Regions from separate parts of the Bradyrhizobium brasilense genome, predicted to be linked through region 2. Evidence: riboswitches for the same ligand, from Rfam matches in the RefSeq annotation. Region 2 holds a riboswitch; the other holds the start of a gene.
What was found. Region 2 has a riboswitch for glycine ahead of QA635_RS17475 (D-amino acid dehydrogenase). Riboswitches for the same ligand answer to the same signal wherever they lie in the genome.
Positions count from the first base shown of each region.

Region 1 (4,486 bases), 160 kb from region 2:
ACAAATCGCGCTCGAGCTTCTTGCGCTCTTCCATCAGAGCTGTGATGCGCGCCGGCACGTCGTCGATCGTGGTGCGCAGCTCCAGCGCCGCGGTCTTGGCCAGCGCGATGGTGTCGTTGGCGTGCTTGCGCGCATGATGCCCGGTCAGCGCCTCGATGCGGCGCACGCCGGACGCCACCGCGCCCTCGCTGGTCACGGAAATCATGCCGATGTCACCGGTGCGGCGGACATGGGTGCCGCCGCAGAGCTCGACCGACCAGCCAAGCGCGTTCTGGCCGTGATCGCGGGCGCCCTTGCCCATCGACACGACGCGAACCTCGTCGCCGTATTTCTCGCCGAACAGCGCGCGGGCGCCGGCCTCGCGGGCATCGTCGACGCCCATGACCCGGGTCGTGACCTCGTCATTCTCCAGCACGACATCGTTGGCGATGTCCTCGATCCGGGCGAGCTCTTCCGGCGTGATCTGCTTCGGATGCACGAAGTCGAAGCGCAGCCGGTCCGGCGTGACCAGCGAGCCGCGCTGCGCGATGTGATCGCCGAGCACCTGGCGCAGCGCCTCGTGCAACAGATGCGTCGCCGAATGGTTGGCGCGGATCGACGAGCGCCTGGTGTGATCGACCTCGAGCTGCAATGCGGTGCCGTTACCGAGCGTGCCCTGCTCCACCGTGCCGAGATGCACGAACAGATCGCCGGCCTTCTTCTGCGTGTCGGTGACGCGGAACTTGACGCCCTCGCCGGTCAGCACGCCGGTGTCGCCGACCTGGCCGCCGGACTCGCCGTAGAACGGGGTCTGGTTCAGCACGATCGCGCCGCTCTCGCCGGCCTTCAGGCTCTCGACCTCGGCGCCGTCCTTGATCAGCGCCGTCACCGCGCCTTCCGCGCTCTCGGTTTCGTAGCCGAGGAATTCGGTCGCGCCGAGCTTCTCGCGCAGCGGGAACCAGATCGCCTCGCTCGCCGCCTCGCCCGAACCTGCCCAGGAGGCACGCGCCTTCACGCGCTGCCGCTCCATCGCGTCGGTGAACGACGCCTGGTCGACGCTGATGCCGCGCGACTTCAGCGCGTCCTGCGTCAGATCGAGCGGGAACCCATAGGTGTCGTACAGCGTGAACGCGGTGTCGCCGTCGAACATGTCGCCCTTCTTGAGGCCGGCGCTCTTCTCGTCGAGGATCGACAGGCCGCGCGCCAGCGTCTTGCGGAAGCGCGTCTCCTCCAGCCGCAGCGTCTCCTCGATCAGCTTCTCCGCACGGACCAGATCCGGATAGGCCTGGCCCATCTCGCGGACCAGCGCCCAGACCAGGCGATGCATCAGCGGCTCGCTCGCGCCCAAGAGCTGTGCATGGCGCATCGCGCGGCGCATGATCCGGCGCAGCACGTAGCCGCGGCCTTCGTTCGACGGCAGCACGCCGTCGGTGATCAGGAACGCGGACGAGCGCAGATGGTCCGCGATCACCCGATACGACCCAACGTTCTGCTCGTTCGGACCGTGCCCGAGGGTAGACGCGGCGGCATCGATCAGATTGCGGAACAGATCGGTCTCGAACACGCTCTCGACGCCCTGCAGGATGCAGGCCATGCGCTCGAGCCCCATGCCGGTGTCGATCGAGGGACGCGGCAGCGCTACGCGCTCCTCCTTCGTCACCTGCTCGTACTGCATGAACACCAGGTTCCAGAATTCGAGGAAGCGATCGCCATCCTCCTCCGGGCTGCCCGGAGGTCCGCCCCAAATGTGCTCGCCGCGGTCGATGAAGATTTCGGAGCACGGACCGCACGGGCCGGTATCGCCCATCGCCCAGAAATTGTCCGAGGTCGGGATGCGGATGATGCGGTCGTCCGAGAAGCCCGCGATCTTTTTCCAGTAGCCGGCCGCCTCGTCGTCGGTGTGGTAGACGGTGACCAGCAGCTTGTCCTTCTTCAGCCCGAAATCCTTGGTGATCAGATTCCAGGCGAGCTCGATCGCGCGCTCCTTGAAGTAATCGCCGAACGAGAAGTTGCCGAGCATCTCGAAGAAGGTGAGATGGCGCGCGGTGTAGCCGACATTGTCGAGGTCGTTATGCTTGCCGCCGGCGCGCACGCACTTCTGCGACGTCGTGGCGCGCTGGTAGCCGCGCTTCTCGACGCCGGTGAAGACGTTCTTGAACTGCACCATGCCGGCATTGGTGAACATCAAGGTCGGGTCGTTGCGCGGAACCAGCGGCGACGAGGCCACGATCTCGTGCCCGTTCTCCTTGAAGAAGTTCAGAAATGTCGACCTGATGTCGTTGACGCTGCTCATGTTCATCCAATCGGAAAAAGGGGCCGGCCAGCCGCAAAAAGGCGTCATTTTCCGGCCGAACGCTTTTAGACATTGCCAGCTGCGGTGTCCAGAAACTGTGCAGGCGGATCATGGGCTTGCCGCGGCAGCACAAAGCCCATTGGATAGTTGCTGCAGCTGCGTTGACAGTCTTGGTGGCGCCGTGTTTTCTACCTACCTATACCTAGTCACGTCGGGAGAGACCGGCCTTACCGCCGGCGCCGAAGGAGCAACCGCCCCGGAAACTCTCAGGCAAAAGGACCGCGTGACGTCTGACATCTGGAAAGAGACGCTGGGGTTCGCCCCGATGCGTCCGCCGACGGGATAATACTCTCAGGCACAGCGACAGATGGGGCTTTCTGCAGGTTTCTCAAGGGGAAATAGGTCCCCGGCGGGAACCGCGAGGGCCCTGTGATGCTTGCGCGCGAAACCTCCCCGCTGAAACAGACCCCGCTGCACGCGCTGCATCTCGCGCGCGGCGCCAAGATGGTGCCGTTCGCCGGCTATGACATGCCGGTGCAATACGCGGCCGGCGTGCTGAAGGAGCACCTGCACACCCGCAAGGAAGCCGGCCTGTTCGATGTGTCGCACATGGGCCAACTCGTACTGAAGGCCAAATCCGGCAAGGTCGCCGACGCCGCGCTCGCACTGGAAAAACTGGTGCCGCAGGACATCGTCGGCATCGCGCCGGGACGGCAGCGCTACGCGCAATTCACCAACAATGACGGCGGCCTGCTCGACGACCTGATGGTGGCGAATTTCGGCGATCACCTGTTCCTCGTGGTCAACGCCGCTTGCAAGGCCGAGGACGAGGCGCATCTGCGCGCGAGTCTCTCCGACGCCTGCGAGATCGTCTCGCTGGCCGACCGCGCGCTGATCGCGCTGCAGGGCCCGAAAGCCGAATCGGCGCTGGCGAAACTTTGTGCAGATGTCGGTTCGACGAAATTCATGGACGCCGGTCCGCGCCGCGTCGGCGACGTCGACTGCTTCGTCTCGCGCTCCGGCTATACCGGCGAGGACGGCTTTGAGATTTCCGTGCCCGCAGACAAGGTGGAAGCCCTGGTCACCGCGCTGCTCGACAATCCCGACGTGTTGCCGATCGGGCTCGGCGCGCGCGACAGCCTGCGGCTCGAAGCCGGGCTCTGCCTCTATGGCCATGACATCGACACCACGACGACGCCGGTCGAAGGCGCGCTGGAATGGTCGGTGCAGAAGGTTCGCCGCAGCGGCGGCGCCCGCGCCGCCGGCTTCCCGGGCGCCGACAAGATTCTCGCGCAGTTCGCAGATGGCGCTGCGCGCCGGCGGGTCGGCCTGAAGCCCGACGGCCGCGCCCCGGTGCGCGAAGGCGCCGCGCTGTTCGCCGATGCCGGCTCGACCGAGCAGATCGGCAAGGTGACCTCGGGCGGCTTCGGCCCGAGCCTCAATGCGCCGGTCGCGATGGGCTATCTGCCTACCGCCCTTTCCGCCGTCGGCACCACCGTTTTCGCCGAAGTGCGCGGCCAGCGGCTCCCGCTGAAGGTCTCCGCCACGCCCTTCGTCCCCAATACCTACAAACGCTAAACGCCAAAGGACCGATCCCCATGACGACGCTGTACACGTCCGACCACGAATGGCTCCGCATCGAGGGCGACGTCGCCACGATCGGCATCACCGACTATGCGCAGTCGCAGCTCGGCGACGTCGTGTTCGTCGAACTGCCCAAGATCGGCCGCAGCCTGAAGAAGGCCGAGGCCGCCGCTGTCGTCGAATCCGTCAAGGCCGCTTCCGACGTCTACGCGCCGATCTCCGGCGAGGTGGTCGAGGTCAACGACGCGCTCGCCGCCGAGCCCGCGCTGGTCAATTCCGACGCCGGCGGCAAGGCCTGGTTCTTCAAGCTGAAGATTGCCGACAAGGGCGAGCTCGGCGGCCTGATGGACGAGGCCGCCTACGCCGCGCACACCGCCTAAAGGATCACCCCGAGGATCACGTCATGAACGCGCCCTTCAAGCCGATCAACGAAGCCGCCACCGATTTCGTCCGCCGCCACATCGGACCGTCGCCGCGCGACGTCAACGCGATGCTGGAGACGGTCGGCGCCACGAGCCTGCAGGCGCTGATGAATGAGACGCTGCCGGCGTCGATCCGGCAGAAGGCGCCGCTCGATCTCGGCCGGGCGCTGAGCGAGACCGAGGCGCTCGCGCATATGAGCGAGCTCGC
Region 1 is NZ_CP121669.1:3,588,014-3,592,499, reverse strand. Features, by position in the region: gene alaS (alanine--tRNA ligase) at 1-2,272, opposite strand, end outside; glycine riboswitch at 2,475-2,563, shown strand; gene gcvT (glycine cleavage system aminomethyltransferase GcvT) at 2,705-3,850, shown strand; gene gcvH (glycine cleavage system protein GcvH) at 3,871-4,236, shown strand; gene gcvP (aminomethyl-transferring glycine dehydrogenase) at 4,260-4,486, shown strand, end outside.
Region 1: it holds a riboswitch for glycine, as region 2 does, so the genes downstream of both, gcvT (glycine cleavage system aminomethyltransferase GcvT) here and QA635_RS17475 (D-amino acid dehydrogenase) in region 2, are expected to answer to the same signal.

Region 2 (4,486 bases):
CGCTGCGACGGCGTCAGCAGCAGAGGATCATGCGGGGCAAGCAGCGGCGCGAAGATCGCCATCAGGATGATGAGAGCGAGGCTGATCGTCGCAATCGCGATGATCGGCGTCGACGTCAGGAAGCCGAACTTGACGCGGAACGGCCGGGTGACGGGAAGCGAGGATTCGGGAAGGGTTTCGATCGCCATTGCTCAGTACCGGATACGAGGATCGAGCAGGGTGTAGGCGAGGTCGATCAACAGATTGACCGCGACGTAGATACCCGACGTCAACAGGATCATCGCCTGGATCACCGGATAGTCGCGCGCCAGCACCGCATCGACGGTGAGGCGGCCGATGCCGGGCAGGTTGAACACGCTTTCGGTGACGACGACGCCGGAGATCAGCAGCGCGAAGCCGGAACCGATCACGGTGATGACCGGCACGGCCGCGTTGCGCAGCGCATGGCGCAGCAGCACGCCGGTCTCGCCGATGCCCTTGGCCCGCGCCGTGCGCACGTAATCCTCGCCGAGCACATCGAGCATCGAGGCCCGCGTCATGCGTGCGATCAGCGCGACATAGATGAAGGAGAGCGTGCAGGTCGGCAGGATGAGGCGCTGGAAGAACGGACCGAAGCCGGCCGAGATGCTCTTGAAGCCCTGTACCGGAACCCAGCGCAGATCAATCGCAAAGATCTGGATCAGCACATAGCCGATCACGAACACCGGCACCGAGAAGCCGAGCACCGAGAGCCCCATCACGAAGCGGTCGATCCAGGTGCCGTGCTTCCACGCCGCGATCACGCCGAGCGGCACCGCCACCAGGATCGAGAGGATGATGGTGGCCAGCGCGACCGAGATCGAGGGCTCGAGGCGCGGGACGATCATTTCGAGGATCGGCTTGTTCGAGATCAGGGAGACGCCGAGGTCGCCGTGCAGCAGCTTGGCGATCCAGGTGTAGAACTGGATGTAGATCGGCTCGTTCAGACCAAGCGAGGTCCGAATGCGTTCGAGCTGTTCGGGCGTCGCATTGTCGCCGGCGAGGATGGCGGCCGGGTCGCCCGGCGTCAGCCGCAGCAACAGGAACACGAACAGAGCCACCACGCCCATCACGGGAATGGCGGCGAGGATGCGGCGAAGCAGATATCCGAGCAAATTTGATCCGTTGGGTTGTGGTCGATGAAGTCCCCAGCGGGACCGTTGCACACCAGACCGTAGCACAGATGGTAGCAGACTCACGGTAGAACTTGAGCAAGTCCCATGCCATCGGTGCTGCGGATTTTGCGGTGCAGCTAATCAGTCCTGTGGGCCGCGATTATTCCTCCGGTGAAGTTCGAAGCAGTCCACTGGAAGGTGGATTGATTTCAGCTTTGCGCGCGTCGGCGGGCACATCGAGCCCGGCACCGAACGACGGCGCCATCGGCGGCGTATCGAGGTCGCGCCAATCGTCGATCGCCTGGGCCACCATCTGCGCCGTCGCGGCCGACAGCGTCCAGCCGAGATGACCGTGGCCCGTATTGTAGAACACGCCCGGAATCCGTCCGGCGCGAACCACCGGCATCATGTTCGGCATCATCGGGCGCAGGCCCGCCCATGGCACGACTTTCGACGTATCGATCTCCGGGAAATGATGCCGCACCCAATCCACCAGCGGTTGAATGCGATCGGCGCGAATGTCGCGGTTGAAGCCGTTGAACTCGGCGGTGCCGGCGACGCGGAAGCGGTCGGCGCCGAGCCGGCTGGTGACGATCTTCGCAGCTTCATCGAGCAGGCTGACGGTTGGGGCGGCATTCCGGCTTTGCGGCGCATCGAGCTGCACGGTGATCGAATAGCCCTTCACCGGATAGACATTGACGCGGTCGTTGAGCAGGCTGGCGAAGTGGCGGCTCGCCACGCCGGCGCAAATCACGATCCCGTCCGCCTGCAGCTGCTGGCGTGTCGCGACCGCAGCATCATGTGAAGCAGCTTCGTTCCAGCCGATGCGGAAGCCGTCATCGCCGCGTGCGATCGTGTCGACGTCGGCTTCATGGACAAAGCTCGCGCCACGGCGGATGCAGGCGTCGGCAAGCCCACGCGTGAACTTGTGGATATCGCCGGTCGCGTCCGACGGCGTGAAGAAGCCGCCATAGCAGGCCGTCTGCAGCGCGGGTTCGATGACGCGGATTTCGTCTGATGTCACCGGCCGGCGGTCGAGCCCGCCTTGCTGCAGCAGCGTGTTGACCTTGAGGCCGGCTTCGAAGCCGGCCCTGTCGTGATAGACGTGCAGGATGCCGCGGCGTTCGAGATCGAAGGCGATGTTTTCGCGCTCTGCGATCGAGAACAGATGCTTGCGCGCTTCGATGGCGAGCTTCGTGGTCTCGATGGTGTTGCCGCGATAGCGCGTGATGTGGCCTACGAACTCGCCGATCCAGGAATATTTGTGCCAGCTCGGCTTCGGGTTCATCAGCAGCGGCGCGTCGCTTCTCAGCATCCAGCGCAGCCCCTTGAGGATGGTCGCGGCGCTGTTCCACACCTCGGCGTTGCTGGCGGAGAGTTGTCCGCCATTGGCGAACGAGGTTTCCATCGCGGCGTAGCGATGCCTGTCGAGGACGGTCACCTTGTAGCCGCGTTCAAGCAGGGCATAGGCCGTCGTTATGCCGGTGATGCCGGCGCCGATGATCGCGATGTGTGGCATGATAGTCGTCAGGCTCCCGTGGGTTAGAGTCGCCGAACCACCGGTGAAACCGGCATCGGCGCCCCATCTGTCACGGTACCTGAGAGCTTGATCCGCATCGGGCTGTGGCCAGAAGCGAACTATCCCCTTCGGTGGACGTCATGGCCCTTGATGTGCGGCCATGTTCGTCTCTCTCCAGATCGTCCTGACGATACAGTCCTTTTGCCTGAGAGTTTCCGGGGCGGTTGCTCCGTCGGCGCCAAAGGCAACAACACGAATGTTGTCGCTTCGATCTCTCCCGCATCGTCGCGTTGGACGGCCGGACCGTAGGCGAAGCCTTAAAAATGGACAAGGCTAAATTTCGATCCGGCAGTGCCAACGTGTTGTGCAGTGCAATCGATGTCAGTCCAGCGTCGCCAGCAGTGCCGCCATCAGGCGGCCGCGTTCGGCGAGGCTGTCGACCTCGATGTGCTCGTTGAGCGTATGTGCATCGGCGCCGCGAACGCCGAGGCCGTCGAGCGTGGGGATGCCCATCGCGCCTGTGAAGTTGCCGTCCGAGCCGCCGCCGGCGCTGCCGTGCGGCAGATCGAGACCCATCGCTGCCGCAAGGCGTTTTGCCTTTTCATACAGCGCCATGGTGCCCGCATCCGGCTCCCACACCGGGCGCGTAACGCCGCGCGTCACCTTGAAGGTCACGTCGTTGGTGGTGCCCGACAATGCCAGCATGCGCTCGACGCCACGGTCGAGATCGGCCTGGCGCTTGGCCATGCTGAGCGCTTCGCCGGTGCAGGTCGTCGCGACGCAATTGACCCACTGGCCGCCATGCACGATGCCGACCGAGAAGGTGCAGTCCTCGGTGGTCATGCCGTCGATGGCGATGATCTGCCGCGCCATCTCGCGGATCGCGGAGCGGCCGGAAGACAGCGTTGCGCCGGCATGGCTGGGCTTGCCGGTGGCTTCCAGATTGAAGCGCGCGATCGCGTAGCGGCCGGTGACGACGCCGTTGTTCGGACGGCCGGGCTCCGGCACCAGCACATATTTGTTGCGCGCGGCTTCCGCCTCGATGATGTCGCGCGTCGACGGCGTGCCGACCTCTTCGTCGGGGGTGAACAGCACGGTGATCGGCAGCGGGGTCGTGAAGGAGGCGCGCGCCAATTGCCTGATCGCCTCGATCGACAGGTAGTTGCCGCCCTTCATGTCGAAGATGCCCGGCCCGAAGCACTTGTTGCCTTCGCGCCGCCACTTCAGCTTCTCGATGGTGCCGACGGGGTGAACGGTGTCCAGATGGCCGGCGATCAGGATGCCGGGCTGGCCTTGTTTCGGATGGGGGAAACGGGCGCGGACGCAGCCCGCGAAGCCTTGGCGTCCGGCGATGCGCTCGATCGTCGCACCCATGATCGCCATCTCGCGGGCGGCGAGATCGAGCATGCGTTCGACCGCGGCGGCGTCCCAGGTCGGGCTTTCGCATTCCACCCAGCTGCGCAGGCCCTGCAGCATCATTTCGGAATCAAAGGGGAGATTGGCGGGGTTCATCGTTGTTCTCTCTTGTTGTTCTGACGGCGCCGGCATCGCGCGCGCGTTACGAAAATCTCAGCCGACGATTTTGTAAAGCCAAAATCTGGCGCGCGGCCTCATTCGTTTGTGTACGTCCGATGCGACTTGAAACCGATTGACGCGCTTGGCGCTTGGTGCAAGTCTCGATTTCACAAGCCATACAGCATGTTAGTTCGCCTAAATAACGAACCACATGCATAACGAATAAGCCGGCTTTGACCAGTTACACGTCAGGAGAGATTGCATGTTCCCTATCTCGCGTTGGAAACACCGCACGCTAGCGGCCGCGTTGACGGCGCTC
Region 2 is NZ_CP121669.1:3,752,709-3,757,194, forward strand. Features, by position in the region: gene QA635_RS17465 (ABC transporter permease) at 1-188, opposite strand, end outside; gene QA635_RS17470 (ABC transporter permease) at 192-1,133, opposite strand; gene QA635_RS17475 (D-amino acid dehydrogenase) at 1,294-2,652, opposite strand; glycine riboswitch at 2,718-2,832, opposite strand; glycine riboswitch at 2,836-2,942, opposite strand; gene QA635_RS17480 (M20/M25/M40 family metallo-hydrolase) at 3,034-4,164, opposite strand; gene QA635_RS17485 (ABC transporter substrate-binding protein) at 4,430-4,486, shown strand, end outside.